DNA from 4 places in the Rhizobium sp. AB2/73 genome. Region 2 is predicted to be linked to each of the others. Evidence: predicted binding sites of a transcription regulator. Region 2 holds the regulator's gene; each other region holds the start of a gene.
The links. The regulator LexA, encoded in region 2, represses DNA repair genes until DNA is damaged. The targets are predictions, from matches to a motif close to TGTTCNNNNTGTGTTCNG.

Region 1 (7,553 bases), 380 kb from region 2:
ATGGCGTAGGCGGCGGCATGCGACTTGTTGAAGCCGTAATTGGCGAATTTCGCGAGCAGATCGAAGATGACGTCGGCCTGACCCTTCGAAACGCCGTTCTTGATGGCTCCGTCGACAAAGCGCTCGCGCTGCTGGTCCATCTCCGCCTTGATCTTCTTACCCATGGCGCGGCGCAGAAGATCCGCTTCGCCGAGCGAATAGCCGGAAAGCACCTGGGCGACCTGCATCACCTGTTCCTGATAGACGATAACGCCCTGGGTTTCCTTAAGAAGATAGTCGATCTTCGGGTGGATCGATTCGATCTCTTCCTCGCCGTGCTTGCGGGCATTATAGACCGGGATGTTCTCCATCGGGCCGGGACGATAGAGCGCTACGAGCGCGATGATATCCTCGATGCAGTCGGGACGCATGCCGATCAGCGCCTTGCGCATGCCCGCACTTTCCACCTGGAACACGCCGACCGTCTCGCCGCGCGAGAGCATCTCATAGCTCGGTTTGTCGTCGAGCGGTATGCTGGCAAGATCGATAGAGATGCCGCGCTTGGCAACGAAATCGACGGCCGTCTTGAGGACAGTCAGCGTCTTCAAGCCGAGGAAGTCGAACTTCACCAGACCGGCCTGCTCCACCCATTTCATGTTGAACTGGGTGACCGGCATGTCGGAGCGCGGGTCGCGATACATCGGCACGAGCTTCGACAGCGGACGGTCGCCGATGACGATACCGGCGGCATGGGTCGAGGCGTGACGATAGAGGCCTTCGATCTTCTGGGCGATGTCGAGCAGACGAGCGACGACCGGCTCCTTGTCCGCCTCCTCCTGCAGGCGCGGCTCCTCCTCGATCGCCTTGCTGAGCGGGGTCGGATTGGCGGGATTGTTCGGTACCAGCTTGCAGATCTTGTCGACCTGGCCATAGGGCATTTCGAGCACGCGACCGACGTCGCGCAAGGCTGCGCGCGCTTGCAGCGAACCGAAGGTGATGATCTGCGCCACCTGCTCGCGGCCGTATTTGGCCTGCACGTAACGGATCACCTCTTCGCGCCGGTCCTGGCAGAAATCGATATCGAAGTCCGGCATCGAGACGCGTTCCGGGTTGAGGAAGCGCTCGAACAGCAGCGAAAAGCGCAGCGGATCGACGTCGGTGATGGTCAGAGCATAGGCAACCAACGAACCCGCACCGGAACCGCGGCCCGGGCCGACAGGGATATCGTGACGCTTGGCCCACTTGATGAAGTCCGCGACGATCAAGAAGTAGCCGGGAAACTTCATGCGCTCGATAACGCTGAGTTCGAATTCCAGCCGCTCGCGATAATCCTTTTCCGCATAGCCCGGCGCCATGCCGAGCGAGGCGAGACGCAGGTCGAGACCCTCGATCGCCTGAGCGCGCAGCTCGGCGGCCTCGGCGCGTTCCGCCTCCTCCGCATCATCCGTGGCGCCGGTGAAGCGCGGCAGGATCGGCTTGCGGGTCTTCAGGATGAAGGAGCAGCGGCGGGCGATCTCGACCGTATTCTCCAGCGCTTCGGGCAGATTGGCGAAGAGTTTCGCCATGTCGGCACGGCTCTTGAGATAATGATCCGGCGTCAGGCGGAACCGCGTATCGTCCGAGACAATGGCATTGTGGGCCACCGCCATCAAAGCGTCATGCGCATCATAATCGTCCCGCGTCGGGAAAAAAGCTTCGTTGGTGGCGACGAGCGGAATCTCATGCTCGTAAGCCATCGCGATCATTTTCTGCTCGTGGCGACGATCATAGGTGCCATGACGCTGCAATTCGACATATAACCTGTCGCCGAACAGGCGTTTCAGGGCCAGCAGACGGGAAAGCGCCTGCGGCGCATGGCCTTCCTTCAACGCCATGTCAACCGGGCCGGTCAGCGAACCGGTGAGCGCGATCAACCCTTCCGTGCCGATCTCGTCCAGCCATGAGGCTGCAATGTGAACGGCATGGTTGCCCTCGCCGCCGAGATAGGCGCGGCTGACGAGATCGACGAGGCGCTCGTAGCCCTGCTCGGTGGCGGCAAGCAGCACGATGGATGGCAGCTTCGCCAAAGCCTGCTGCGGCCCGCGCCTCTCGCCCTCGCCGCCGTCTTCCATATCGATCGATACCTGACAGCCGATGATTGGCTGCAGCCCCTCGTCCATCGCTTTCTGCGAGAACTCCAGGGCAACGAACAGATTGTTGGTATCGGTGATGGCAATGGCCGGCTGACTGTCCCCGGCAGCCTTGGCCAATATCTTCTTGAGCGGCAATGCGCCCTCTAGCAGAGAATAGGCGGAATGAACCCTGAGGTGCACGAATTCCGGCATTTCGCCGACCGGCGCTGCCGCGCCGCTGCCACCTGCATCCGCCATTTCATACCCTTCCGCACGCCTGAATGAATCAGCAGCATTTTCGGCATTGCGGACCGTAAAGTCCAGAAGTTGCTCCCATCAAATATGGGAACAGCATGTGCAAATGGGGGACAAAATTTACATCGCCATCATGATAAGGGAAAAGCTGGCAACGAACATGACGATGGAAGTGAATGCTGCAACGTCTCGAATAATGTCGGTCATTTAGGCGCTCCTTACTCGTTATGTTTCTTTTTTGTTCCATTTTTGTTCGAGAGTCAATAGATGCATCAAGAAATTTCATCAGACGACTTTTCAGCCTGTAATGGACGCCGAGGCGGCCTCGCGCTATGCAGAGGCAAACCCGGGAGATTACGATGAAGTCCCTTGGCTGCGCTCTCATTCTTCTTTTGACTGCAACTGCGGCTCGCGCCGAAGAGACCATCGCTTCAGACCGCATCATCGACGCGGCGATCGGCGATTGGAACAAGGACGGCAAGCCGGACCTTGCATTGCTGGTGACGATGCCGCCGAACGGCCAGGCCGATTATGAGATCGGAATCTATATCTATCTCCGCGACAAGGAACATGAGCTACTGAAGCTGGCCGCCGCCGCTCCTGATAAGGTATGGGGTCGCGCAGAGCCCGGTGGCATCTACGGCCAGGAACCCTCGATCGCCGGACTGCCGAACGGTTCAATCGCGATCACCTCGCAGAACGATGCTATCGGGCGCGACCGCTGGCACCAGACGCTGACGCTCGCTTACCGCAACAACGCATTTTTGGTTGCCGGCTATAGCTACGATTTTCGTGACAACCTTGAACCCAACAACAGCTATAGCTGCGATTACAACGTTCTGACCGGCAAGGTGACGAAGGACGGCAAGATGCTGAAGGCCGATGCCAAGACGGTGAGCATCCGGGACTGGCAAGATGATATCGGTCAGAAAGCCTGTGGAAACGGCAAATAGCAGCGCATGTTCTCTTTTTGTTCTTTACAAAAGCCACGCTGAATGGCATCTTGGCAGCTCACCAAAATTGGAGAGGGTCATGCCGGATCTTGCCGAGCTGAACGATTTTATTGTCGCCGCCAAAGCCGAGACCTATGTTGGCGACGGCGAGAGGCTGCCGTCCTGCCGAAACGGCTCGCATGACATCGGTTATGCGAGCGGCCGCTGGCGCTATCTCGACAGCTATTTCGGCGGCACGGATTTCGCGGGACAGGAACTCGTCTGGCATGATGACCAGCCTGTATGGGCCATGAATTATTTCGGCCATATCGTCGAGCCCGATCTGATCGACGGAACGCGAGCCGGCATGGTTATTAAGGCGGCACTTCTGCGCCTCTATCAGCATGAAAAACGTTTTCTAGGCGGCTTCGAATTCGAACATGTCTATGGCCGCTATATCGACCGCAGCACCGGATCGTGCGACCACTTTATCGGGCACGAAGCCATCATGGTGAATGAGCACAAGGCCTATGAGCTGGATTATCGCGGTGGCCTGATCGTTCCCTGACGGAAACGATCAAACCTCGACCACTTTGCCTTCACTCAGCGTGACACGGCGATCCATGCGGGCTGCGAGCTCGTGATTGTGGGTGGCAATCAACGCCGCAAGACCCGACTGACGCACCAGAGCCTCGAGTGCATCGAAGACGTAATGCGCCGTTGCCGGGTCGAGGTTGCCGGTGGGCTCGTCGGCCAGCAGCACCAGCGGCGCATTGGCGACGGCACGAGCGATCGCGACGCGCTGCTGCTCGCCGCCGGAGAGCTCGGCAGGGCGATGATCGGCGCGATGGCCGATGCGCATGTAGTCGAGAAGCTGAGAAGCACGCTCGCTCGCATCTTTACGCGAGAGCCCGGAAATAAGCTGCGGCATCATGATATTCTCGAGAGCTGAGAATTCGGGCAGCAGGTGATGGAACTGATAGACGAAGCCGATTTCGCTGCGGCGCACGGCCGTCCGCCCATCGTCGGACAAGCCTTCGCAGGCCTGACCATTGACCAGCACTTCGCCGCCATCCGGATGCTCAAGCAGCCCGGCCACATGCAGCAGCGTCGACTTGCCGGTCCCTGACGGCGCAACAAGCGCGACGATCTCGCCGCTATGCAAAGTGAAATCGGCGCCTTTCAGGATCGACAGCCGCGTCTCGCCCTGCCCGTAGTGACGCTCCACGCCAGAGAGCTGGAGAACGACGTTGCGTTTCATCAAATGGAATATCCTTATTCGTAGCGCAGCGCTTGCACCGGATCGAGCCGCGATGCGCGCCAAGCCGGAAAGATGGTGGCAAGGAAGGACAGAGTGAGCGCCATCACGATGACGGAGATGGTCTCGCCGAGGTTCATCTCAGCCGGCAATTTGCTGAGGAAATAGACCTCCGGATTGAAGATCACGGTGCCGGAAATCCAGGAGAAGAACTGGCGGATGGATTCGATGTTGAGGCAGACCAGGACCCCGAGTACGACGCCCGCAAACGTTCCGACGACGCCAATCGCCGCGCCCGTCATGAAGAAGATGCGCATGATCGCGCCCGATGTCGCCCCCATGGTGCGCAGGATGGCGATGTCGCTGCCCTTGTCCTTCACCAGCATGATCAAGCCGGAGATGATATTCAGCGCGGCGACCAGAACGATCAGCGTCAGGATCATGAACATCGTGTTGCGCTCGACCTGCAGGGCCGAGAAGAAGGTAGCGTTGACTTGCCGCCAGTCCGTCAGGAAGATCTGCCGCCCGGCCGCCTCTTCGATCTTCGGCCGCAGCTGATCGACGTCATCGGGATTGGTGATGAAGAGCTCTATCTTCTCGACGATGCCTTGGGCATTGAAGAAGACCTGCGCTTCTTCGAGCGGCATGAAGACGACGGAGGAATCATACTCCGACATGCCGACCTCGAAGATGCCGGAGATCGTATAGGCTTTGACGCGCGGGTTAACACCAAAAGGCGTCACATCGCCATCCGGTGCCGTAAGGGTGATCTGATCGCCGACCGTCAGGCCCAATTGCCGGGCCAATCGGCTGCCGACCAGAACGCCCTGTCCGGAGGCGAAACCAACCATGTCGCCGGACACGATGTGATCGGAGACTGATTTGAGCTTGGTCAGATCTTCCGGGCGGATGCCGCGCACCAGCGCGCCAGTGCCGGAGCCGCCGCGGCCGGAGGCGAGCGTTTCGCCCTCGACGAGCGGCAGGGCCATGGTGACACCCGGAACGGCAGAAAACTTCTTGGCCAGATCGGCATAGTCATTTAGCGGCGAATCAATCGGCTGAACGACGACATGACCGTTGAAGCCAAGTATCTGTTTGAAGAGTTCGGCACGGAAACCGTTCATCACGGCCATGACGATGATCAGCGCCGCGACGCCGAGCATGATGCCGACCAGAGAGAAGCCGGCGATGACCGAAATCGAGGCTTCCTTACGTCGGGAGCGCAGATAGCGCCAGGCCACAAGCCGTTCGAAACCGGAAAACGGGCGAGACGATGGGCCGGCCTTGAACGAATTTTCCTGCTGTTCCACTGCCGCGCTCACCGCCATTCGCCTTTCATCCTTTGTATCGTCAATCAGCCTGCCAGCCGATTGATCGCTGCCTCGACCGTCATCGTTTCGCGAGCGCCGGTCTTGCGGTCCTTCACTTCCACTTCGCCGTTCGCGATCGAACGCGGTCCGACGATGATCTGCAGGGGCACGCCGATCAGATCGGCGGTCGCGAACTTTGTTCCGGCGCGATCGTCGCGATCGTCGTACAGCACGTCCTTGCCGGCCTTCGACAGCGCGGCGTAGACAGTTTCGCAAGCGTCATCACAGGCCTGGTCGCCAGCCTTCATGTTGATCACCACGACGTCAAAAGGCGCGACCGAAGCCGGCCAGATGATTCCGTTCTCGTCATGCGATGCTTCGATGATGGCGGGAACAAGGCGTGTCGGGCCGATACCGTAAGATCCCATGTGGACAGCATGTTCCTTGCCGTCGGGACCCTGGACCTTCGCACCCATAGGCTCGGAATATTTCGTGCCGAAATAGAAGATGTGGCCGACCTCGATGCCGCGCGCCGACAGGCGATCGCCTTCGGGAATGGCATTGAAGGCGGCTTCGTCATGCATTTCCGAGGTGGCGGCATAGACCGAGGTCCACTTGTCGAAAATCCCCTTCAGGCCAGCAACATCATCAAAATTGGTGTCTTCGCCGGGAATGTCGAAATTGACGAAATCCTTGTGGCAGAAAACTTCCGACTCGCCGGTGTCGGCGAGAATGATGAATTCGTGGCTGAGATTGCCGCCGATCGGGCCGGTATCTGCCCGCATCGGGATGGCTCTCAGGCCGAGACGATTGAAGGTGCGCAGATAGGCGGCGAACATCTTGTTATAAGAATGCACTGCGCCTTCCTGCGTCAGATCAAAAGAATAGGCATCCTTCATCATGAATTCGCGCGAGCGCATCGTGCCGAAACGCGGACGAATTTCGTCACGGAACTTCAGCTGGATATGATAGAGGTTCAACGGCAAGTCCTTGTAAGACTTGATGTAGGATCGGAAGATATCGGTGACCATTTCCTCATTGGTCGGGCCATAGAGCATGGGCCGATCCTGCCGATCCTTGATGCGCAGCATCTCCTTGCCGTAGGCGTCATAACGGCCGCTTTCCTGCCAGAGCTCAGCCGACTGCAGCGTCGGCATCGACAGCTCGATGGCGCCGGAGCGGTTCTGCTCTTCGCGGATGATCTTGTTGACCTTGTCCAGCACGCGTTTGCCCAATGGCAGCCACGAATAGATACCCTGCGACTGCTGCCGGATCATGCCGGTGCGCAGCATGAGCCGATGGGAAACGATTTCAGCCTCCTTGGGATTTTCCTTCAGGATGGGCATGAAGTAACGAGACAGACGCATGACGCTTGTTCCAGATGGTTTGACGTTCCGCTGGCGGCGGAATCGTTAGCAAATTATGTACTGGAGGCAGTTCATAACTGCTTCGGCGCAGGAAGGAAACCCGCATTCTTCAATAGAAGAATTTGACAAAAGCCTGAGAATACAGGGGATAGAGCCCATTTTCGATGTTTCGAAAAAGCGCACGTTTATAAGGATTTACGGCGGAAATTCGTCAACAGAAAAATTCCGCGCGGCTGTAGCAAAAAAGCAAAAAAAAGGATGACAAAGCTCAATGTTTGAGCTAATTTTAGCTCACAAAAGAGGCAGGAAGGCTAAATTCTTGCCGTTTCGCGGTCAAGTCT
Region 2 (7,553 bases):
ACAGGTCGTCGCCGACGAGCTGGGTCTTCTTGCCGATCAAGTCGGTCAGCGTCTTCCAGCCTTCCCAGTCGTCTTCAGCCATGCCGTCTTCGATCGATACGATCGGGTACTTGGCTGCGAGTTCTGCGAGGTATTCAGCCATGGCGCCGGATTCCAGCGTGCGGCCTTCGCCTTCGAGCACGTACTTGCCGTCCTTGAAGAATTCGGTCGAGGCGCAATCGAGGCCGAGAGCGATTTCGTCGCCCGGCTTGTAGCCGGCCTTCTCGATGGACTTCATGATGAAGTCGAGAGCTGCCGGGGCGCTGGAAAGGCCCGGTGCGAAACCACCTTCGTCACCGACGTTGGTGTTGTGGCCCTGCGATGCCAGTTCCTTCTTAAGGACGTGGAAGACTTCCGAACCCATGCGGACGGCTTCGCGGATCGAGTCAGCGCCGATCGGCAGGATCATGAATTCCTGGAAGTCGATCGGGTTATCGGCATGAGCGCCGCCGTTGATGATGTTCATCATCGGAACCGGCAGCAAGCGCGCATGAGCGCCGCCGACATAGCGGTAGAGCGGCAGGTTGGCGCTCTGGGCAGCAGCCTTGGCGATGGCGAGCGAGACACCGAGGATGGCGTTGGCGCCGAGGCGTGACTTGTTCGGCGTGCCGTCGAGTTCGATCATGATGTTGTCGAGCTGGATCTGGTTTTCGGCGTCCATGCCGCCGATGGCGTCGAAGATTTCCGAGTTGACAGCTTCGACGGCCTTCTCGACACCCTTGCCATGATAGCGCTTGCCGCCATCGCGAAGCTCGACGGCTTCATGCGCGCCGGTCGACGCGCCCGACGGTACAGCCGCGCGGCCCAAGCTGCCATCTTCGAGGTAGACATCGACTTCGACAGTCGGATTGCCACGGCTGTCGAGAATTTCGCGGGCGATAATGTCGGTGATTGCGGTCATGATAGTTTCCTGCTCGCTGGTTTATAAATCGATTTAAATCGTATTAGTCGAAGGCGCGGAAATTACAATGGCGATCCGCGCCGCGATTTGGCACTCCTGCAGGCCCGTAACGTAAATTCATGTCAGCCTGTTGAATGCCGGCTACGTTTCAAGCCTTGGCGATGGCGTCGAAGGCCAGCAGCTTCTCCAGAAGCCGTGGCATATCCTTCAGATAGACCATGTTCGGGCCGTCGGACGGTGCATTGTCGGGATCCTCATGCGTCTCGACGAAAAGACCGGCAACGCCGACGGCGACGGCCGCGCGCGCCAGTGTCTCGACGAAGCGGCGGTCGCCGCCGGTCGAGCCGCCCTGCCCGCCAGGCTGCTGCACGGAATGGGTCGCATCGAAGATGACGGGCGCGCCCATCGCCGCCATGATCGGCAGCGAGCGCATATCCGAGACCAGCGTGTTGTAGCCGAAGGAGGCACCGCGCTCGCAGAGAAGAATATTCCGATTGCCGCTATCGTTCAGCTTGGCAAGCACGTTCTTCATGTCCCATGGCGCCAGGAACTGGCCCTTCTTGACATTGACCACGCGGCCGGTCTTGGCGGCGGCAACCAGAAGATCGGTCTGGCGCGACAGGAAAGCCGGGATCTGCAGGATATCGACCGTCTTGGAAACGATGGCGCACTGCTCTTCCGTGTGGATGTCGGTCAGGACCGGAAAGCCATATTCCTTCTTCAGGTCTTCAAAGACTTCCAGCGCCTTTTCCAGGCCGATGCCACGCTTGCCCGACAGCGATGTGCGGTTCGCCTTGTCGAAGGAGGACTTGTAGACAAGGCCGATGCCGAGCTTGCCGCAGAGTTCCTTCAGGACGCCCGCAACCATGAACGCATGATCGCGGCTTTCCATCTGACAGGGGCCGGCGATAAGCGACAGTTTTGCAGTATTGGAAAAAAGGACCTTGGAGGCACCCTCGCCGACGGTGACTTCGGAATTTGTGCTCATTTTGTCTCCTCAAAGGCGAACAACGCGCCCTCACCGGGCGCCAACCTCGCCAATAGACGATTGTTCTTACGCGTATAGGTGACGCCGTTAGCAGTGAAATGCGACGATGTCACGGAAAGATCGCGCGTCTTGAAAAGGATTGCACGTGCCCTGAGTCCCGGATCGTCAGCAGAAACAGGCAGGTCATAGAAGGCCTCCATGCCTTCCGGCGTCAAAATCTCGAGATCGGCGTTAGCTGCCTTGACGGTCAAACCGAAGGAATGCTCCGTTATTTGTGGGTTGCCGACAACGTCTTCAAAGAAGCGGCGATAGGCTGATGGCTGCGGCGCGGAAAGCGCCACGCGCGCGATGCCGGTCACCCCGTTTTCATGGCGCTCCAGCACGCTTCTGTCAGCCGGAAGGGGATTGATGCGTTGACAGCAGAAGGCGAGAAAATCCGGCGCACGCAGATCAGCGGCAAAGGCAAGACGAAAGCCGGCTGTGGTTTCGGTGCCGTCCGGCATCTTCATGGGACGGGAGAAATCCAGCATCTGTCCCGCAGAAATCGCCGCCTCTTTGAAGCGCTTGTCATCCGCCACCGCATCATCCGTACCGAATACCACGGTCGAAAAGCCATTTTCGCCGACCCGGAAGCGATAAGCCTGGTCACGAGCAACGAAAACGTTGCCATCCAAGATGCTCTTCTCGCACTGCTCCGTCGATGCCACGCCCAGAGGCTCTAAATAGGTTTTATCGGCAAGAAAGACGCAGGCATTCTGTGTGCCAAAGGGATGGCGCGCATCCGGAGCCACCGTAAAACCGAGCTTGCCGAGGCGCTCGCGCGCCAAAGCGATGTCGACGGTTGGCAGCACGAGGTGATCCAGCGGATGCGGAGACGAAATCATGGCTTCTCCCGTTTGCTTGTGGCAGCAGATTTGCGCCCATCCCCCGCGCAATTCAAGATGGAAGCATGGAACACCCGGAGCACACGACATGGATCGAAGGCAATCTCGCAAACGTGATTGCCGATTCTCTCCCATGGCCGGCTCATGCAGCCGCGCGGCCTGTTCATCCAAATGCTCGGCGCACGGGCTGAACAACAAAGTCCTGGAAGCGAGTAGAACGGCATTTCTCTTATTTTTCTGCAGGTTAACGGAGATATAGCGCGCCGATGTTCCGAGCCGATCCATTCGCAAATGGCAATTATTTAACTGACCTCACAAGGCTTTACCGAAATTTAAGCACTTGCGGAACACATATGGAACATATAGTGTCCGTTCTGGATTTGTTTCGCAGCTTTTCTTGATTCTGGGGTTCCAAGACGATGTTGACGCGCAAGCAGCAGGAACTGCTTCTCTTCATTCATGAACGCATGAAGGAATCCGGTGTTCCGCCATCCTTCGACGAGATGAAGGATGCATTGGATCTGGCATCGAAATCCGGCATCCATCGCCTGATCACGGCGCTGGAGGAGCGGGGCTTCATCCGTCGGCTGCCGAACCGGGCCAGAGCGCTCGAAGTCATCAAGCTTCCCGACGCCTATAATTCGAGCCTGCAGCAGCGCCGCGGCTTTTCACCGAGCGTTATCGAGGGCAGCCTCGGCAAGCCGCAGCCCGTTGCCCCGCCCGCTCCGTCGAAGGTGGCAAATGACGATCACAATAGCTCGGCATCGGTGCCGGTGATGGGCCGCATCGCTGCCGGCGTTCCGATCTCAGCCATCCAGAACAATACGCACGATATTACCGTTCCCGCCGACATGCTCGGATCCGGCGAACATTATGCGCTTGAAGTTCGAGGGGATTCGATGATCGATGCCGGAATTTTCGACGGCGACACGGTCATCATCCGCAATTCGACGACGGCTAATCCCGGCGATATCGTCGTTGCACTCGTCGACGACGAAGAAGCGACGCTGAAGCGCTTCCGCCGCAAGGGTGCCTCCATCGCGCTGGAAGCCGCAAACCCGGCCTATGAAACCCGCATCTTCGGACCGGACCGCGTCAAAGTTCAAGGCAAGCTCGTTGGCCTTATTCGTCGCTATCACTGACCGGTGAATTGTCGACGGCGGGTGACGCTGGCGCAATTGGCGCGTCGAATTTGCCGGTGCGCCAATCATAGGTTCGATGCCTGGTCCACGGACGCTGCGGATCCTCGAATGCGGCTGAGATAATGGGCTTGTCTGCGGTAAGCGCCATTTCGATGGAGCCGGTTTTGCGCAATGTCGCACCGGTTATGAGCATCGCTCCGGAACGGCAATGGTCGAGCCGTAGCCGGATTGGCGTCACGATAATGTTCCCCGTGTCGCAAGCCGCGGGCAGGTAGGCCGCGTTTTCGATAGTGACCAATATCGCGCCGTTTTCAAGCATGGCCGCGCACCATGCTCCTTTCTGGCAGGCGAAACTGCCCTGCATGGTACGGTCCAAGGCCTCCTCCATTGCGACGCGGACCGCCTTCTGTTCTTCACTGTTCAATCGCTTATAACGATCTGCCTTACCGATTTGTGGAAGTCGGCTGTCAGCCGGGAGCATAGTCGGAGGCTGATGGTCCGCCGCGACCAGTGCCTTTTGCCATTGTTCGAAAATGAAGGCCTGCGGTCTCTCGCGATTGGTCGCGAGTATATCGTCCTGGCGCAACGCGACCAGGACGCCATCTTCGGAGATCATCAGGTCGGGTTTCGGTACGCCAGGTCCGAATGCCGCCAAGCCCATGGACAAGAGCGATAATAGCAGGCCCAGATGGCGAAGCCGGGTCCGCAATATGCTCATGATCAGGAAGCCGATAATGAATGTCGGCATCAGCCAGGCCGGCTGGCGACCGAAGGTAATATCGCCTCCCCAACCGGCTACGGTTCTTGCGATCATGATAACGAGTTCCAGTCCCTCTCCGGTGACTTTCCAGAAAGGCCCGTCGAGACCGAGCGGCATGAGCAGCATCGCCGCCATGCCGAATGGCATGACGATGAAGGAGACGATGGGCATAGCGGCGAGATTGGCAGCAAGCCCATATGTCGCCAATCGGTGAAAATGCTCGATCGAGAAGATAGCGGTCGATGCGCCACCGATGAACGAAGTCGACGTCACGCCTGCGAAGAAACGCGTGACGAACAATAGCGGACTTAGTACACGGAGGCGCGGCAGGATGTTTTCACGATGCCGCCGCCGTTTCCAGAGCGAATAGCCCGACACCAGCGCCAGCGTTGCGGCATAAGACATCTGGAAGCTCGGGCCGAGCACTTGCGACGGCGACAGTACAAGAATGACAATGGCAGAAAGTGCGACGTTGCGCAGACTGATCGATGGCCGATCGAAAAGCACGGCCACAAGCATGATCGCCATCATGATGAAGGCACGCTCGGCAGACACGCCGAAGCCGGAGATGAGATAATAGGCCGTAACAGTGAGAAGCGCGCCGAGGGCTGCGAACTTCTTGGTCGGCCAAGCCTGCGCGACACCGGGAAACAGGCTGAACAGATATCGCAGACCGACATAGAAGATGCCGGCCGATAGCGCCATGTTGAGGCCGGAAATTGCAATGATGTGGGTCAGGCCGGCAATTCGCAGGGCTTCGGTCGTATCCTTCGAGATCGCACGTCGCTCATCGGTGACAAGCGCCGCTGCAAAGGCGCCGGTATCTCCCGGCAAGGTTTGCCTGATCCTGTCGCCTATGCTGTTGCGCAGGCCGGCGAGCCAGATATCGGCCATATCCATCAGAGAACCGGCGGCATTATCACCGGCCGGAGACAATAATTTCGGCATTCCGTAGGCAAAGCCGTTCGCACCGATACCATTGAAATAGGAACTGAAGGCGAAATCATTGAGGCCAAGCAAGGCCGGTCCGGCCGGCGGCGTCAACCGCGCCCTACCCTGGATGCGATCACCGAGATCGAACGGCTCCGCCTGCTTGCGCACGAAGATCGTAACCCGCTGCGGCGCGCGGCGAATGGAAGGTTTTTCCGTTGCCTCGACACGAATGACATAGCGCCAGCGTCCATTGTCATAGGATTCCCGTCGTTCGATCTGACCGGTCACGGTCGTGGTCACGACCGAATCGAGCATGACGGTAGAAACCCGCCAGCTCTCGCATTGCGCCAGCGCCATGCCCAGGCAAAGGAGCATGCCTGCAAAAAGCAGATGGCGAAACAGCCTGCCTGCCTCCCGCATGAGCGCAAAGCCACAGGTAAAGACCAACAGGCCTGCAAGAACAGCCTGTGGAGGCGGATCGCTGCCAGCCTTGAACCAGAAAATTGCACCAAGGCCCATATAGATCGGCGCGAGCAGGATCGCGCGACCATGAGCCGCCTCCTCTTCAATCAATCTGAAGGTGCCAAGCCGAATGCGGCTTGATATCCGCAACAGCCGGGATGTCAGCCGCGTCTGGTCCTGCGTCCGTTCCCCTCGCGGCACTTCGGCGGGGAAGGTATTCGTGGCAACAACAGGGCGAGGCTGCGAGAGCGCAGCGACGTCCCCACCCTCTTTCCGCTGCTCGGATGCCTCCAAATTAGGCACTCGCCGCCGTCCCCACGCAAAACTACAGCTTTCGCGCGATTTTTGCCGTCAGCAGGCGGTGAATTCAACCAAAATCGACGCAAGCAGGCTCAATTGGGCCGGTTTCGCCGCCTAACATAATTAAAGGCGCTTCTGCAGTGCCCAAAAGTTGATACTGCATTGCACAATTCAGCGTTAGGATAACTTGGCATTAGGCTCTGGATCATATAGCTAGTCGGTAGTCGCTTAACCTTTTGGCGCTTTTTATGGCGTCAATCCCGCCAAATCTTGGAGGATCAGCATGACGGAACAAAGCGCGAAACTAACTTGGGGTGAAAAGACGGTGGACCTGCCGGTCAAGACCGGAACCATCGGCCCGAGTGTCATTGATATTGGTGCCCTTTATAAGAACACCTCCACTTTCACTTACGATCCTGGTTTCACCTCCACCGCGTCGTGCGAGTCGAGCATTACCTATATCGATGGCGACGAAGGCGTTCTGCTGCACCGCGGCTATCCGATCGATCAGCTGGCCGAACACGGCGATTTCCTCGAAGTTTGCTACCTCCTTCTCTACGGTGAACTGCCAACGGCAGCGCAGAAGAAGGACTTCGATTATCGCGTGACCCACCATACGATGGTGCACGAGCAGATGTCGCGCTTCTTCACCGGCTTCCGCCGCGACGCACATCCGATGGCCGTCATGTGCGGCTGTGTCGGCGCGCTCTCCGCCTTCTATCACGACTCCACCGACATCACCGATCCGCACCAGCGCATGGTCGCAAGCCTGCGCATGATCGCCAAGATGCCGACGCTTGCCGCCATGGCGTACAAGTACCATATCGGCCAGCCCTTCGTTTATCCGAAGAACGACCTCGACTACGCGTCGAACTTCCTGCGTATGTGCTTTGCCGTTCCGTGCGAAGAATATGTGGTCAATCCGGTACTTGCCCGTGCCATGGACCGCATCTTCATCCTGCATGCCGATCACGAGCAGAATGCTTCCACGTCGACGGTTCGTCTGGCAGGCTCTTCCGGCGCCAATCCGTTTGCCTGTATCGCTGCAGGCATTGCCTGCCTCTGGGGACCGGCTCACGGCGGCGCCAACGAAGCTGCGCTGAACATGCTGAACGAAATCGGCACGGTCGACCGCATTCCGGAA
Region 3 (7,553 bases), 620 kb from region 2:
TAGCGGTCGTGCGTGATCATCATCACGGCGCCCGGATAGTCGCGCAGGTGCTTTTCCAGCCAGGCAATGGTCTCGGCGTCGAGATGGTTGGTCGGTTCGTCGAGCAGCAGCAGGTCCGGCTGCGAGAGAAGCAGGCGGCAAAGCGCGATACGGCGGCGCTCACCGCCGGAAAGGCTGGTGACTTCGGCATCGCGCGGCGGGCAGCGCAATGCATCCATAGCCATTTCCACCTGGCTTTCCAGATCCCAGAGGTTCTGGCTGTCGATGATGTCCTGGAGCTTGGCGCCCTCTTCCGCCGTCTCGTCGGAATAGTTCATCATCAATTCGTTGTAGCGATTGAGGATTTCGGTTTTCTTGGCAACGCCTTCCATGACGTTTTCGAAAACCGTCTTGTTGGGATCGAGCTGCGGCTCCTGCGGCAGGTAGCCGATGGTGGCGCCTTCGGCCAGCCAGGCTTCGCCGGTATATTCCTTGTCGAGGCCGGCCATGATGCGTAGCACCGTCGACTTACCTGCGCCGTTCGGACCGAGAATACCGATCTTGGCATCGGGGTAGAAGGAGAGATGGATATTCTCGAGAATTTTCTTGGCGCCATAGGACTTATTCAGACCGGCCATATGATAAATAAACTGACGTGCCATAGCTTGGGTTGCTCCACGGACGAATAGCGTTGCGAGTTGTGCCGCTATGTAGGGGAAACCCCGCCCTCGGGCAACGGCGAAACCTCGTCCGAGGGCATTATCCGCGTCAGAAAAGCCGTATTTTCTCAGAAGCCGGCCGCGTCCACCACACCCCGGTCGCAGCCGAAAGCCGTGCTGCCGGCACCTTGGATCAGTTTGGCGAGCCGCGGCTCATTGCCTGGTTGGGGATCGATCGCATCTTCCGAGAGACCGATGGTCAACTCCGAAATCATCCTGACGTCGCCGACACGGCGGCAGCTCATCTTGATACGCGCATTCGCGCCCTCGCCGAAGCTCTGGTCGAAGGCTGCCTTGATGCTCTCGGCATCCAGCTCCTTGCCGATATTCTGGGCGAAGAGATCGCGCACAGCAGATGTATTGAGTTCGGCGATCAGTCCAGCAGCGATGGAGAAATATTGGTCGGCGCTGAGCTTCGTGCAGGTGCCGTGCTTGATCCATTCATGCCGTTCCAAGCCGGATTGGGTGCCCGGCATTACCTTATCGAGCTTCACCTTCACGTCTTGGGAAAGTTGTACCGCCGGCAGGTCCTTCCAGTCGCGGCCACGATCCGCCTGTTTCAGATCCTCTGAAACATCGCAATATTCTTGCCGCATCGGCCAGAGACCATGCAGGGAGAAATTCGTCGCGTCATGGTTGTTCGACGATTGATTCCGGCATTCCGCCTTCTTCTGGTTCGTCTGACAAAATGCCGGCTCCCAGCTCGCCGCCAGGATAAAGCGCGTCCGCCCGCGGCTATGTTCCTGCGCCATGGCGCTCGCCGCCGTCCCGACAGAAATAAATACAACTGCAAATACCCGAAGCCACGGCTTCATTCTTGCCTCCAGCTAGAACATTATAGGAACAAATAAGCAGTTTGAGCGAGCGGGCGCAATCCTGAATCGCAGCGCTCGGAAAGATTTATTTTCTGTGAGCTTTACCACCTATCCATTGCATTCGGGCGGATGATAACCTTTCGTCCAACTGGGGAGGAACGAATATATGTTCGCCGAGACGAAGCGCCTGAAAAGTCCGACGGGCGCAACCCTTGCCTACCATCATTTGCCGGCGGCAACCGATGCTCGCGGCATCCTGCTGATATCGCACGGTCTTGCCGAGCATTCCCGCCGATACGAGGCCTTTGCCGATGCGATGGCAGGCCAAGGCTTCCATGTCTATGCCCACGATCATCGCGGCCATGGCGAGACGACCGCTCCTGACGCGCCGATCGGGCGCTTTGCCCGGAGAAATGGTGTCGAGCAGGTCATCGCCGATGTGCTCGCTATGCGCGAGCTCGCCGCAGGCGTCCATCCCGGCCTGCCGATCATCCTCTTCGGCCATTCCATGGGCGGGTTGATCAGCCTGAACACAGTCGTGACGCATCCGGACAAGTTCGATGGCGTCGCGGTCTGGAACTCGAATTTCAATCCGGGTGTCGCGGGGCGAGCCGCCCAGCTCATCCTGAAGACGGAGCGCATGTTCAAGGGATCGGACGTCCCGAGCGGGCCGCTGCCGAAACTGACCTTCGGCACCTGGAGTAAATCGATCAGCAACCGTCGCACGGATTTCGACTGGCTCTCGCGTATTCCTGGGCAGGTGGACAAATATATCGCTGATCCGCTTTGCGGCTTCGATGCCTCGGTCTCGCTCTGGCTCGACCTGTTCGAACTTACCTTCCGCGCACCACACAAGGCGCATCTCGATCGTCTCCGCCGCGACATGCCGATTCATCTCGTCGGCGGCGGCAAGGATCCGGCTACCGACAGTGCGAAAGCGATTTCCTGGTTGGCAAAGCATTTGAAAAAAGCCGGCTTCTCTCGTATCACCACCGAGATCTATCCCGACATGCGGCACGAGACGCTCAACGAAATCGGTGCCGAGGACGCCATCTCCCGATTTGCCGACTGGTGCAGAACGGCGGTAGCAAAGACCTGATTCTCAAGGAAATTCTGCAATGAACACCTCCAGCGGCTCCTCGGTCCGATTGCCGCAATCGGAGCTGACCTTCGGCTTGTCGATGATGTTTCTATCCGTCGTCCTCTCGCCGGTCATGGATATCTTCTCCAAACTCGCGGCAACCACCATTCCGCCGGCGGAAGTCACCGCTGCGCGCTTCATCTTTCAGTCGCTCTTTGCCTTGCCCATGATGGCCTTACGCGGACAGTGGGGCGTATGGTCGTGGCGCCATAGCGGCGCGCACGCGATCCGCGCCGCCCTTTTGACGCTGTCCATGGTCTCGTTCGTGAGCGCGTTGCAGGTCATGGAAGTGGCCGATGCCATTGCCATCTTTTTCGTCGAGCCGATGATGCTCACCATCCTCAGCAGCATATTCCTCAAGGAAACCATTGGCTGGCGTCGTTATACGGCCTGCGCAGTCGGCTTTCTTGGTGCCATGCTGATCATCCAGCCGAGCTTCCAGGAAGTCGGTTTCGTCGCCCTGTTGCCCGTCGTCACGGCGCTCTGCGTTGCGATTTATGTGATGATCACGCGCGTCGTCTCCCATAGCGAAGATGCGTGGCCGCTGCAGTTCCAAACCGGCCTATGGGGTATAGGCTTCAGTCTGATCCTGCTTGGCATCGGCAAGGCGACGGGATCTGTAATCCTTTATCCGGTTATTCCGGATCTGAAGGCAATGCTCTATTTGCTCGGCGTCGGCGCGACTGCGGCGGCCTCCGGCATCCTAACGGTCTATGCCTATCGCGCAGTACAAGCCTCGACGCTCGCACCGCTGCAATATTTCGAGATCGTTTCAGCAACGATCTTCGGCTGGCTCGTCTTCGACAATTTCCCGGATGCGATCAAATGGCTCGGCATTCTCATCATCATTGGCTCTGGGCTTTACATTCTCTGGCGGGAGCGGCGCTTTGCTTCCAAGCTCGTATCCGATACATCTGAAACTGCATTCACGCCCTAAGCGAGAGAGCGGATCGACATGACAGACCAGAAAACCAAGAAACCTCCGCTTTCCGGTATTCGTGTCATTGAGCTTGCCCGCGTGCTTGCCGGCCCCTGGGCCGGGCAGATGCTGGCCGACCTCGGCGCCGATGTCATCAAGGTGGAAAATCCCGACGGCGGCGACGACACGCGCCAATGGGGGCCGCCCTTCGTCGAGGGCAAGGACGGCGAAAATCTCTCCGCTGCCTATTATCACTCCGCCAATCGCGGCAAGCGCTCGGTAATCGCCGATCTCAAGACCGAGGAAGGCCAAGAGCTGGTACGCCGGCTGGTGAAGACGGCCGACGTGGTGATCGAGAATTTCAAGCTCGGCGGCTTGGTGAAGTATGGGCTGGATTATGAAAGCCTGAAGAAGATCAATCCCCGCATCGTCTATTGCTCGATTACCGGCTTCGGCCAGACCGGACCCTATGCCAGTCTCGCCGGCTATGACTATATCGTCCAGGGCATGTCCGGCTTCATGTCGATTACAGGCGAACCGGACGGACAGCCGATGAAAGCGGGCGTTGCCATTGCCGATATCTTCACGGGCATCTATGCCGTCTCGGCAATCGAGGCCGCCCTGATCCACGCTCTGAAGACTGGCGAAGGACAACTCATCGACATGGCGCTGCTCGATGTGCAATCGGCCGTGCTCGCCAACCAGAACATGAACTATCTGATCTCCGGCAAGCCGCCCGCGCGGCTCGGCAACGCCCATCCCAATATCTCGCCCTACGAAGTCGTGCCCACGGTCGACGGCTATCTCATCCTTGCTGTCGGCAATGACGGGCAGTTCCGCCGCCTTTGCGCCATTCTCGGCATGGAAGGCAAGGCCGATGACGAGCGCTATGCGACCAACAAGGCCCGCGTCGCCAACCGCAACGAGGTTCGGGCTTTCATCTCGTCGGAGACACTGAAGTGGAACAAGGCGGAGCTGCTGAAAGCCTGCGAGGCCAACGCCGTTCCGGCCGGCGCCATCAACACGATCGAGGACATGTTTGCCGATCCGCAGATTGTGGCGAGAGGCCTGAGGATCGATCTCGAGGATAGCGCCGGCACCGTCATTCCGAGCGTGCGGACACCGATCGTGCTGTCGGAAACGCCGTTGACCTATACGCGGCCGAGCCCGCGTCTCGGCGAACATCAGGAGGAAGTTCTGGCTGAATTGACCGAACTGGAGGGGAAGGCAGGCACATGAAGCGAATGGGCGGGCAACTTATCGTCGAGGCTTTGAAGGCCAATGGCGTGCAGCGCATGTCCTGCGTGCCGGGGGAGAGCTTTCTTGCCGTGCTCGATGCCCTGCATGACAGCAATATCAAGGTGCTCGTTTGCCGCCAGGAAGGCGGCGCGGCCATGATGGCGGATGCATGGGGTCGATTGACCGGCGAACCAGGCATTTGCATGGTCACCCGAGGCCCCGGCGCCACAAACGCCTCCGCCGGCCTTCATATTGCGCGGCAGGATTCGATCCCGATGATCCTTTTCATCGGGCAGGTCCAGCGCGATGCCCGCGAACGCGAAGCCTTTCAGGAAGTGGAATTCCGGCGCGCCTTTACCGAATTTGCCAAATGGGTCGGCGAGATCGACGATGCCGCCCGTATCCCGGAATTCGTCACCCGCGCCTTCGCTGTGGCAACATCGGGTCGCCCCGGTCCCGTGGTGCTGACCCTGCCCGAGGACATGCTGCGCGATGAGGTCGAGGCGCCACAAGCGCTGCCCTACGTCCCTGTTGCCGCTCATCCGGGCCGCCGCCAGCTTGCAGAACTTAACCAGCGCCTTGCGGCTGCGCAGCGGCCGATGGTCATCCTCGGCGGCACGCGCTGGAACGAGGAAGCGGTTGCCGGCGTGAGGCAGTTCGCGGAGCGTTTCAAACTGCCGGTCGGCTGCTCCTTCCGCCGGCAGATGCTGTTCGACCACCTGCATCCCAACTATGCCGGCGATGTCGGCATCGGCATCAATCCAGCGCTGGCAAGGGAAATCAAGGAAGCGGACCTGCTGATCCTTCTCGGCGGCCGCCTCTCCGAAATGCCGTCCTCCAGCTACACGCTGGTCGATATCCCCTACCCGCGCCAGCAACTCGTCCACGTCCATGCCGATCCCTCGGAACTTGGCCGCGTCTATCGTCCGGACCTGGCGATCTGTGCCAGCCCGGCGGATTTCATTGCGGCTCTCGCGGATTTGGAGCCACTGCACGAGATGCCTTGGGCCGACCGAACCGAGCGTATCCATGCCGCCTATCTTGCCTGGTCGAAAACACCGCAAGAATGCCCCGGCGCCGTCCATATGGGCCGCATCATGGATTGGATCGAAGCCAATACGGCCGATGATGCGATCTTCACCAACGGCGCTGGCAACTACGCGACCTGGCTGCACCGCTTCCATCGCTTCCGCCGTTTCAACACGCAGGCGGCGCCCACCTCCGGCTCGATGGGCTATGGCCTGCCGGCTGCGGTTGCCGCGAAACAGCTCTTTCCCGAGCGCGAAGTGATCTGCTTTGCCGGCGACGGCTGTTTCATGATGCATGGCCAGGAATTTGCGACCGCCGTTCAATACGGCCTGCCGCTCATCGCTTTGGTCATCAACAACGGCATGTACGGCACCATCCGCATGCATCAGGAGCGGGAATATCCCGGCCGCGTCAGCGCCACGGCGCTCGACAATCCTGATTTCGCGGCCCTTGCCCGCGCCTATGGCGGCCACGGCGAGACGGTGAAGACGACGGAGGAGTTTGGCCCGGCCTTCGAGCGGGCGCGAGCGAGCGGCAAACCGGCCATCATCGAGATCGCGCTCGACCCGGAAGCAATCACGCCCTCCCGCACCCTGACGGAAATTGCGCAAACAAAAGGCCGATGAGCGCGAGCCCACCGGCCTTTCAAAAATACGCCGGCCCGACTTAGTCGAGTGCTGCCGTTACGATGAATTCGACCTTATACTTCGGGGCAGCGAGCTTGGCTTCGCTGGTCGCACGGGCCGGCGTGTTGGCCGGATCGACCCAGGCTTCCCAGGCGGCGTTCATTTCGGCGAAGTAGGAAATGTCGGAGAGGTAGATGAGCGTCTGCAGGATCTTCGACTTGTTGGAACCGGCTGCAGCGAGCAGGCGATCGACTTCAGCGAGTGCCGACTTGCACTGTTCGGTTACGCTTTCACCTTCACCAACCTGTCCGGCCAGATAGACGGTGTTCCCGTGGATGACAGCGCCGCTCATGCGGGCGCCAACGTCGATACGCTTGATGCTCATGGTGTTCTCCTGATGTTGTTTTTCGACAGGTAAAAGGGCATGACCCACGGTCTGCCCTGCGCTCAAAAGGCCGGGAAAGGACCGTTCAGCCGCGGATATGATGCGTCTTCTGATAGATCGCCGTCGAGCGCGCGCCCGAGCGGCAATAACCGAGCATCGGGCGCGGAAGCTCGTCCAGCGCATCGACCATTCCCTGCAAGGCCTCTTCGGTCACGCCCATCGGACCGACAGGCACCTGGGTGATCTCCAGGCCGAGTTCCTTGGCGCGGGCTTCGATGACTCCAAACGGCGTCTGATCCTGGCTTTCGCCATCGGGGCGATGGCAGACGATGGACTTGAACCCCAGAGCCTTGATCTGGTCGAGATCCTCAACGGTAATCTGGCCTGACACCGAGTATTCATCGTCAATCGGGCGGATATCCATGGTTCATGTCCTCTCTAAAACCGTGGCCTTGATCTACGCCGCAGCAGGCCAAGCGTCAACCGCGGCGCACTCTCAAACGAAGGCAAAGTTGAGCATGAAATTGCGGGTTTCACCGGGCTGGAGAATATTGAATTCACCCGCCTCTTCCAGTTCGGACCGCGAGACCCAGCGATGCGAAACCGGCTCGATACCAAGCACATGGGCAGGCGCGCGCTGATTGCGCCAAACCTGCAGGAATGGCAGCGTGTCCGTTCCGAACCGCACCCTCAAGGTCTTC
Region 4 (7,553 bases), 1.5 Mb from region 2:
GCTCCGCTCATCAGGCGTCACATCGTCAGGACGACACTGGCCGTGGTTCGGCCGGCCTCGAGGTCGGCATGGGCCTGTGCCGCATCCTTCAACTCGTATTCCGCACCGATCGGGTTGATCAATCCGTCCTGCAGCGCGGCCATCAAAGCCGTTGTGCCCTGGCGATAAAGCTCGGGATCGTTGGCATAGGTGAGTACGCTCGGGCGCGACAGGCCGATGGCGCGGGGCGCGGCGAGCTCCTCTATCCGGATCGGCGGAATGGGGCCGGCCGCCTGGCCGAGGCTTGCGACCATTCCGAAAGGACGAACGGCGGCAAACGTCTGGGACAACATGGTCCCGCCGATCCCGTCGACGGCAAGATGCACGCCACGGCTATCGGCGATGCGGCGCGTTTCCTCGACCCAGTCCCGGGATGTGTGCAGGAGAACCGCGTCTGCGCCTGCTTCATAGGCAATGCTGGCCTTGGCTTCGGAACCCACGGTAGCGATGACGTTCGCGCCGATCCGCTTGGCAAGGCGCGTGACGAGCTGACCGAGACCGCCGGCTCCCGCATGCACCAGCACCCATTCGCCCGCCTTCACGGAATAGGCCTTCTGCAGCACCATTTGCGCCGTCAGCCCGCGCAGCATCGTGCTGCCGGCAGCCCGTTCGCTGACACCGTCGGGTAATTTCACGAGGCGGCTGACAGGCAGCGTGCGCACCTCGGCATAGCTGCCGATCGGATAGCCGATATAGGCGACACGGTCGCCGACCTTCAACTCGCCGACATCGGCGCCGAGCGCTTCGATAATGCCTGCGCCCTCGAACCCGAGCACATTTTGCCCTGGTTGCAGCGGGTAAAGCCCGGAACGGACATATATGTCGACGAAATTGACGCCGGAGATGCTTTGGCGGATTCGCGCTTCGCCGGGGTTAGGTTCGATAGCGGGGAGATCGGTGGCTTTCAGGACTTCGGGGCCGCCAGGGCTGGTAATGGCGATTGCTAGGGGCATGGGAATTCTCCTTTCGGACGATTTCTGACCACAAATAGCCATGGGAATAAATTCGGTATTCACTCACGATATCTGTGCAATAATGCACCAATGATTGATTGGCAGGACCTTCTTCACTTCGCCGCCCTGGCTAGAACCGGCTCGCTTTCGGCAGCCGCGCGGGAGCTGGGCGTCGATCACGCGACGGTCGGCCGGCGCATTGCTTCGTTGGAGCGGTCGCTCGACCTGCGCCTCATCGACCGGCGGCCGCGCACCTCGCCCTTGACGGCTGATGGCCGCGCCATCGCCGAACTGGTGGCGGGTATGGAGGAAAATGCCGAGGCGATCAGACGCTATTCGAAAAGCGCGGTGTCCGGGCTTTCCGCTGCAGTCAAGGTCAGCGCGCCGCCGTCGATCGCCGCCAATCTCCTGGCGCCGAAAGCCGCGCTGTTTCATACCCATCATCCCAATATCACGCTGACCATTGCCGGCATTGCACGCAGTGTCGCGCTCAATTACGGCGAGGCCGATATCGCCGTGCGCATGACCAGGCCGGAGGAAAGTGACCTCCTGGTCCGGCGTATCGGCGCCATGAGCTTCGGTCTATATGCAATCCCGTCCGTGGCGCAAACGCCCGAGGAGGACTGGGTGTTCATCGGCTATGATGCGGTAATGGAGCATCTGACCCAGCAGACCTGGCTTCGCAGTCTGCTGAATGGCCGTCCGATTGTCTTCCGCGCCACGGATGTTTTCGGCCAGCTCGAGGCCGCTCGTGCCGGACTTGGAGTCGTGGCGCTTCCGAGATTTCTGGGCGATCGGGAGGCGGGATTGGTGCGCCTGCCGACGGAGATCCCGTCGCCGACGCGCGACCTCTGGCTAGTCACCTATCCGGATCTCCGCCGCTCGCCTGCCATCCGGGCGGTTATGGATTTCGTTGCGGATGTGGTCGGTCAAAGCTGCCCGTTGCGAGACGCCTCGGAAAGCGCCCTATAAGTCCAGATTCCACCCCGCATTTTCCTGTTGCAGCCAGGCGGCGAATCTCTATCCATAGATGGATGGACCATACTTACGGTCGGTGATCGATGACGAAGCTGGGCAGTTGGTTCGTGGTGGATAGTGCGGATCTGGTCGCGGGCATATCGGTTGCCGGACTGATGCTGCCGGAAGCGGTCGCTTACGCAGGCATTGCCGGTCTGCCGCCGCATCGTGCAATCCTCGCCGGCATCGCCGGATGTCTCGTCTATGCCATATTCGGCCGCAGCCGCTTTGCCATCGTCTCTCCCACATCTTCGTCCGCAGCCATTCTCGCCGCCACCTTGGCGGTGGTGCCGGGCGATGCCACGATCAAGGCGGGGCTTGCCACGGTTGCCGTGGCGCTCGCCGGCATTCTCTTCGTCATCGCCGGTGTCTTGCGCCTGGGCGGCATCACTGGTTTCATCTCGCGGCCGGTCCTGCGGGGCTTCGCGCTCGGGCTGGCGATCACCATCATACTGCATCAGCTGCCGATTCTGGTGGGCGTGCCCGTGCAGGGCTCGAATATCCTGACCTACGCGGTGGCACTCTTCGGCGCTATTCTGCAGTGGAATCCGATCAGCGTCATAGTCGGCATCGTCGCGTTGGCGGCATTGCTGCTCTTGAAGCGATTGCAGGGCATTCCCGGCGCTTTCCTCGTGCTCGCCGCAGGCATCTTCGCCTCCTATCTGTTCGGCTTGGAAAGCCATGGGGTCAAGCTGGTCGGCCCCATCGCGATCCTGCCGCAATGGCCGTCGCCGCCGGACGCTGGCTGGGCCGCCTATTCGCGGCTGGCGCAGTTCACCGTGCCCCTTGTCCTCATCCTCTTTGCTGAATCCTGGGGCACGATGCGTGCACTCGCCCTGCGTTACGGCGAGACGCTGGAGGTCAATCGCGAGCTTGGTGCGTTGGGTGCTGCCAATCTCGCCAGCGCCGTCGTTCAGGGCATGCCGGTCGGCGCCGGTTTTTCCGCCGGCTTTGCCAGTGAGGCGGCTGGCGCGAAGACGCGGGCGACGACCGTTTTCGCTGCAATCGGCCTGGCGATCCTGATTGCCTGTGCGGGACAGCTGGTGGCGCTTCTACCGGAACCGGTGCTCGCCGCCGTCGTGATCGCGGCTCTGACGCATGCGCTCGACCCCAGCCCCATTCTGCGCCTGCGCCGCCTGCATCGCGATTTCTACGTGGCAGTGGGCGCCGCTGTCGGTGTGCTCGCCTTCGGCGTTCTCAATGGCATGCTGCTGGCGATCGCGCTCTCGCTTGCCGCCATGATGCATCGTCTGGCCTCGCCGCATGTCGCCCGTTTGGGGCGGCTCAACAACGGCCATGACTTCGTCGATGTCAGCAGGCATGACGATGCGTCCGAGATACCGGGCATTGCCATCTGGCGCCCCGGCGAAACCCTGTTTTTCGGCAATGCCGATACGATCTTCGGCGAGATATTGTCCGGCAGCCGCAACGAAGCCCGGTTGCAGGCAGCTATTCTCAGCCTGGAAGAAAGCTCCGATATCGACAGTACGGCGATGGACGCCTTGATGGAGTTCGACAGCGCGATGCAGCGAGCCGGCCTCCGGGTCCAGTTCGCCCGCGTGCATGACCGCGTTCGCGATCTCATGACGGTCGCGGGCGTTGCCGACGTCGACAAGCGCTGCAGCTTCAGCGTCGATGATGCCGTGGCGGCTGTGATGGCGACAGTTGAACCTGTTCCGAAACCGTAAGTGCTAGGTTTAGAACTCCGATTTAGAACAACGGCCAATGCCAGACATGGCCATGTTCGCCGTCGCCTTGAAAGCTGTTGACCAGCGTGAACGTTTTGACCGTCCAGGCGATCGGCACTTCCAAAATCACGTCGGGAAGAATGTGGTTGCAGTAAAACAGTGTCATGTGGGGTTGGAACGATCCAGATGTGCCGCTTTCGAAGCCCATGCTTTGCATTGCGGCATCCAATTCCCGACGGAGTGTCGCTAGCCCCTCGTTTCCGTCCCTGCACCAGAGTACATATTGACGGTTGTTGCCGTTGCCGAATGTGCCTGCCCGATCGAATGTCAGGGGAAACGATTTTAAGCAGATGGTTGACCCGGCCTCCAACGCAGCGAAGGTGGCTTCTTCCTGTGAGCGGGAGACAATGTCGATGGGATAGATGGTGGCATGGTAAAGATCATGCTTTCTCGCTGTGCGCATCAACCCGTTTCGCCGACTTTGGTCGACGGTCATTTCTGCAGCCAATTTAGCGATTTCCGGGTCTGGCAACGCGGCAAAGTAGAGTGCTTGCCGGCGCTTTGGCGAGCCTTTACCCTTGCGATTAATTGGCAGTTTGCCGAGATCAAATGACAACTGATCGGCGTGGTGCATGGCTTCATTCAAAGCTGGATTGGCTCTGCCTCCTTTTGTCTTCCGATCTCTAGAGCATATGTCTCGACGGTTATAATTTCAAGAACAAAACAAGAACATGGCAGATAATAAGTCAGAATACTGACATCCGTCATTTCAAAATGCGATCGAATAAAGAGATGGCCTGATCTGTTCATTCCATGTTCGGGCCTGCGTGCCCTATCTCACCCAAGGGATCACGATCATGTTCATCAGATCAGTCTTTGCGGCCGTTGTTTTAGCTCTCATCGGCTTTGGTATCGTTTCCTGTTCGACATCGGGCGAACGCAATTCCGGTGGCGGCATGACGCTGAACACGCCTCCGACCGGCGGCGGATATTGATCCTGTTCTGTCAATCGCCCTGAATCCGTTCCGCGGCCGTCAAAACGGTGGCAATTCTCGTTCCCCGCAAGAATCGGGTTGAATTCGGCGCTCCCGAGGGCGATTTTCATGACAAGTGGAAACACGGGAGCTTTCGTCATGAACGAGACAAGGCAAAATTATCTGATCTTCGAAACCGCCGGCGGCTTCTGCGGCATCGCCTGGAACGAGGCCGGCGTGCTGCGTTTTCAATTGCCGACGAAGGATGCGGGCGCGACCGAACGCCTCCTTCTGCGGCGTTTGCCGAACGCGCAGCCCGGCACGCCGAGCACGGAGATTGCGAGAGTGGTCGCCAAGGTGAAGCGCTATTTTGCCGGTGAGGAGATCGATTTTTCCGATGTCACGCTCGATCTCGGCGAGCAGGATGCCTTCTTCAGACAGATCTACGATGCCGCCCGCCAGGTCGCCTGGGGCCATACGACGACCTACGGCACATTGGCCAAGCAGCTTGGCGCAGGGCCGGAAGCTGCGCGTGATGTCGGGCAGGCCATGGCGAAGAATCCGGTAGCGCTTATCATTCCCTGCCATCGCGTTCTGGCGGCTGGCGGCAAGCTCGGCGGCTTTTCCGCGCCGGGGGGCTCCAATTCGAAGGCTCGCATGCTGGAACTGGAAGGCGTTCAGCTGGCGCCGCCGAAGCCGGTGCAGCAGTCGCTGGCGTTTTGAGCCAGTCGAGCCGGGTGCGCGGCTAAAGCTGCCCGCCCCCTATTCCTTCGGCTCCTGACGGGCGCGGGAAAACAGCAGCGTCTCCTTGTCGTTCAGGTGGACCGGCTTCGGATCGCCATAGCCGGCTTTTTCGGCAACACGGATCGAGGCCGCATTGTCGGGCGAGATCAGGCAGACGGTGCGATCAAATCGCGGCTGCTGGTCGAGCCAGGCGACGGCGGCCGCCAGGGCTTCCGTCGCAAAGCCTTTGCCATGCGCCCACGCGGCCAGTGCCCAGCCGGCCTCCGGAACACCCCTGATTGGCGGTTCCATCACCCTGTGAAAGTCGGCAAAGCCGAGATCGCCGACATAGCGGCCGGAGGATTTCTCGCGGATTGCCCAATAGCCATGCCCGAGCAGCGGCCATAGACCATGATAGGACAGCATCCGCATCCATGACTCCCTGGAAGTGGAGACCACATTGCCGAAAATATGCCTCACGACCAGAGGATCGCTCCACATGCCCGCAAGCGGCTCGAAGTCATCGACCGTATGTCCCGTCAGGATAAGCCGTTCGGTTTCCAGTCGCGGCGGAGAAAGCGTTACTTCCATAAAGGCAGACCTTTGATTTAGCTTTGGGCATTCTGCTGCAGGCGCTCCGCAAGCGCATCCAGATCGGGCAGAAACCAGACCTCGCGACCCCTGTTGGATTCATGGACGAAATCGCGCAGGGCATTACTGTCCGAGATCCATCCGGAGATGTCGCCGAGAATGACGAGCTGCGAACGATAGTTGACGAATTTCTGGATGATTGCGCCGGCAATGCGGGTTGAGAGCCGGAAAAACTCGTGGCTCAGCCGTGATGTCGGAACGACCACCAGCTGTGCTTCAGCGTCCCATGCAGCGCTGACCCAGTCATTCACGTCCCTTTCGCTGGCGAGGAGCGGACCGTTGTCATCGCCGATAACGACTTTTCGGCCGGAGAATTCTTTGACTGTGTACATGCTGGTTCGACTTTGCCTGCTATTGAAATAGGAATTTTCGCCATCATTCCCTGTGACTGGTGAGGATAGCTATCATGTGGCGCATGGTGTTCCTAGGCCCACCATATGCAACCCGTGGGGTTCGTCGGGGGTGGAAGCGCGTTGCCGGAGGCGCGAGCACCGCGACCGGGACGCCGCCTTCGATCTTTGATCGTCAAAATGTGTATTTTGCACCTTTACAAGCTGGATTGACTTCAATTAAGTGTATTATGCACATATATGGAGTAAACGCCATGCCATCCAGAATCCTTGTCATCATCGGCAGTGTCAGGCCGAACCGAATATGCCCTGCCGTCGCCGAATGGGTGACTTCGGTCGGACGCGAGCTCCTGTCGGCCGAATTCGAGATCGTCGATCTGCGTGATTGGCCCCTGCCGATGGACGCCGAACCCGGCATCCCGGCCATGGGGGATTATCGCACCGATCTCACCAAGGCCTGGAGCGAAAAGATCAGAAGCGGCGATGCCTTCGTTTTCGTTAGCCCTCAATATAATTGGGGCTATCCGGCCGTATTGAAGAACGCACTCGATCATCTCTATCGGGAATGGACAGGCAAGCCGGCGATGATTGTCACCTATGGCGGCCATGGCGGCAATAAATGTGCCGCCCAGCTCCATCAGGTGCTGACCGGATTGAAGATGAAGCCCACCGAAACCATGCCCGGCTTTAGCCTGTCGCGCAGCCGCATCGAAGCGAATGTGGGCGAGGTGGACCCGGCGACGGAATTTGCCGGGGGGCGACCGATGCTTGAACAGGCTTTTGGCGAGTTGGGCGGCCTCTGGGCATGCGATCCTTGCATCATCGATCTTCCCGATCGATGATGCATGATTAGAGCCACGACAAAGCTACAATCGGTCATCATCGAAGGCGAGCTGATTTCGTTTATCGATATGAATTGATGCTCCACTCCGCCAACCTTCCCGTTGCAGGCCGAAGACGACTATGTCGATGGCGTGGAAAATCGCTCGCCTGTTATATCGCATTGCGGAAAGCCGGCGTCCCCACGGAAATGCATCTTTTGCAGAAGGCAGCCACGCCTTCGGTCTTCATCCCACAAAGCTTCCCATCAGTCGCTGGCCGGCGCTGGCGGAACGGTGGTTGCACACGATCGGCGTGCTCGATCCGCAAAAGGATGAC

Region 1: a site for LexA is predicted at 2,585-2,602, ahead of dnaE (DNA polymerase III subunit alpha). Genes of this name have one in related genera too.
Region 3: a site for LexA is predicted at 1,527-1,544, ahead of I8E17_RS09995 (ribonuclease). Genes of this name have one in related genera too.
Region 4: a site for LexA is predicted at 4,412-4,429, ahead of I8E17_RS18865 (2'-5' RNA ligase family protein). Genes of this name have one in related genera too.

The regions. Positions count from the first base shown of each region.
Region 1 covers NZ_CP067071.1:1,003,895-1,011,447, reverse strand. Annotated here, with positions in the region: gene dnaE (DNA polymerase III subunit alpha) at 1-2,348, opposite strand, end outside; gene I8E17_RS05050 (hypothetical protein) at 2,705-3,298, shown strand; gene I8E17_RS05045 (DUF5680 domain-containing protein) at 3,378-3,845, shown strand; gene I8E17_RS05040 (ABC transporter ATP-binding protein) at 3,855-4,538, opposite strand; gene I8E17_RS05035 (lipoprotein-releasing ABC transporter permease subunit) at 4,553-5,863, opposite strand; gene proS (proline--tRNA ligase) at 5,890-7,212, opposite strand.
Region 2 covers NZ_CP067071.1:1,386,962-1,394,514, reverse strand. Annotated here, with positions in the region: gene eno (phosphopyruvate hydratase) at 1-940, opposite strand, end outside; gene kdsA (3-deoxy-8-phosphooctulonate synthase) at 1,089-1,928, opposite strand; gene I8E17_RS07025 (VOC family protein) at 1,925-2,812, opposite strand; gene lexA (transcriptional repressor LexA) at 3,232-3,954, shown strand; gene I8E17_RS07015 (ComEC/Rec2 family competence protein) at 3,935-6,403, opposite strand; gene gltA (citrate synthase) at 6,693-7,553, shown strand, end outside.
Region 3 covers NZ_CP067071.1:2,010,945-2,018,497, forward strand. Annotated here, with positions in the region: gene ettA (energy-dependent translational throttle protein EttA) at 1-641, opposite strand, end outside; gene I8E17_RS09995 (ribonuclease) at 767-1,513, opposite strand; gene I8E17_RS10000 (alpha/beta hydrolase) at 1,680-2,612, shown strand; gene I8E17_RS10005 (DMT family transporter) at 2,632-3,591, shown strand; gene I8E17_RS10010 (CaiB/BaiF CoA-transferase family protein) at 3,610-4,812, shown strand; gene I8E17_RS10015 (thiamine pyrophosphate-binding protein) at 4,809-6,467, shown strand; gene I8E17_RS10020 (RidA family protein) at 6,508-6,852, opposite strand; gene I8E17_RS10025 (sulfur transferase domain-containing protein) at 6,938-7,276, opposite strand; gene I8E17_RS10030 (DUF4432 family protein) at 7,349-7,553, opposite strand, start outside.
Region 4 covers NZ_CP067071.1:3,844,438-3,851,990, forward strand. Annotated here, with positions in the region: gene I8E17_RS18850 (quinone oxidoreductase) at 18-992, opposite strand; gene I8E17_RS18855 (LysR family transcriptional regulator) at 1,083-1,964, shown strand; gene I8E17_RS18860 (SulP family inorganic anion transporter) at 2,054-3,697, shown strand; gene I8E17_RS18865 (2'-5' RNA ligase family protein) at 3,720-4,331, opposite strand; gene I8E17_RS18870 (hypothetical protein) at 4,555-4,692, shown strand; gene I8E17_RS18875 (methylated-DNA--[protein]-cysteine S-methyltransferase) at 4,831-5,394, shown strand; gene I8E17_RS18880 (GNAT family N-acetyltransferase) at 5,434-5,985, opposite strand; gene I8E17_RS18885 (DUF4180 domain-containing protein) at 6,003-6,377, opposite strand; gene I8E17_RS18890 (NAD(P)H-dependent oxidoreductase) at 6,650-7,237, shown strand.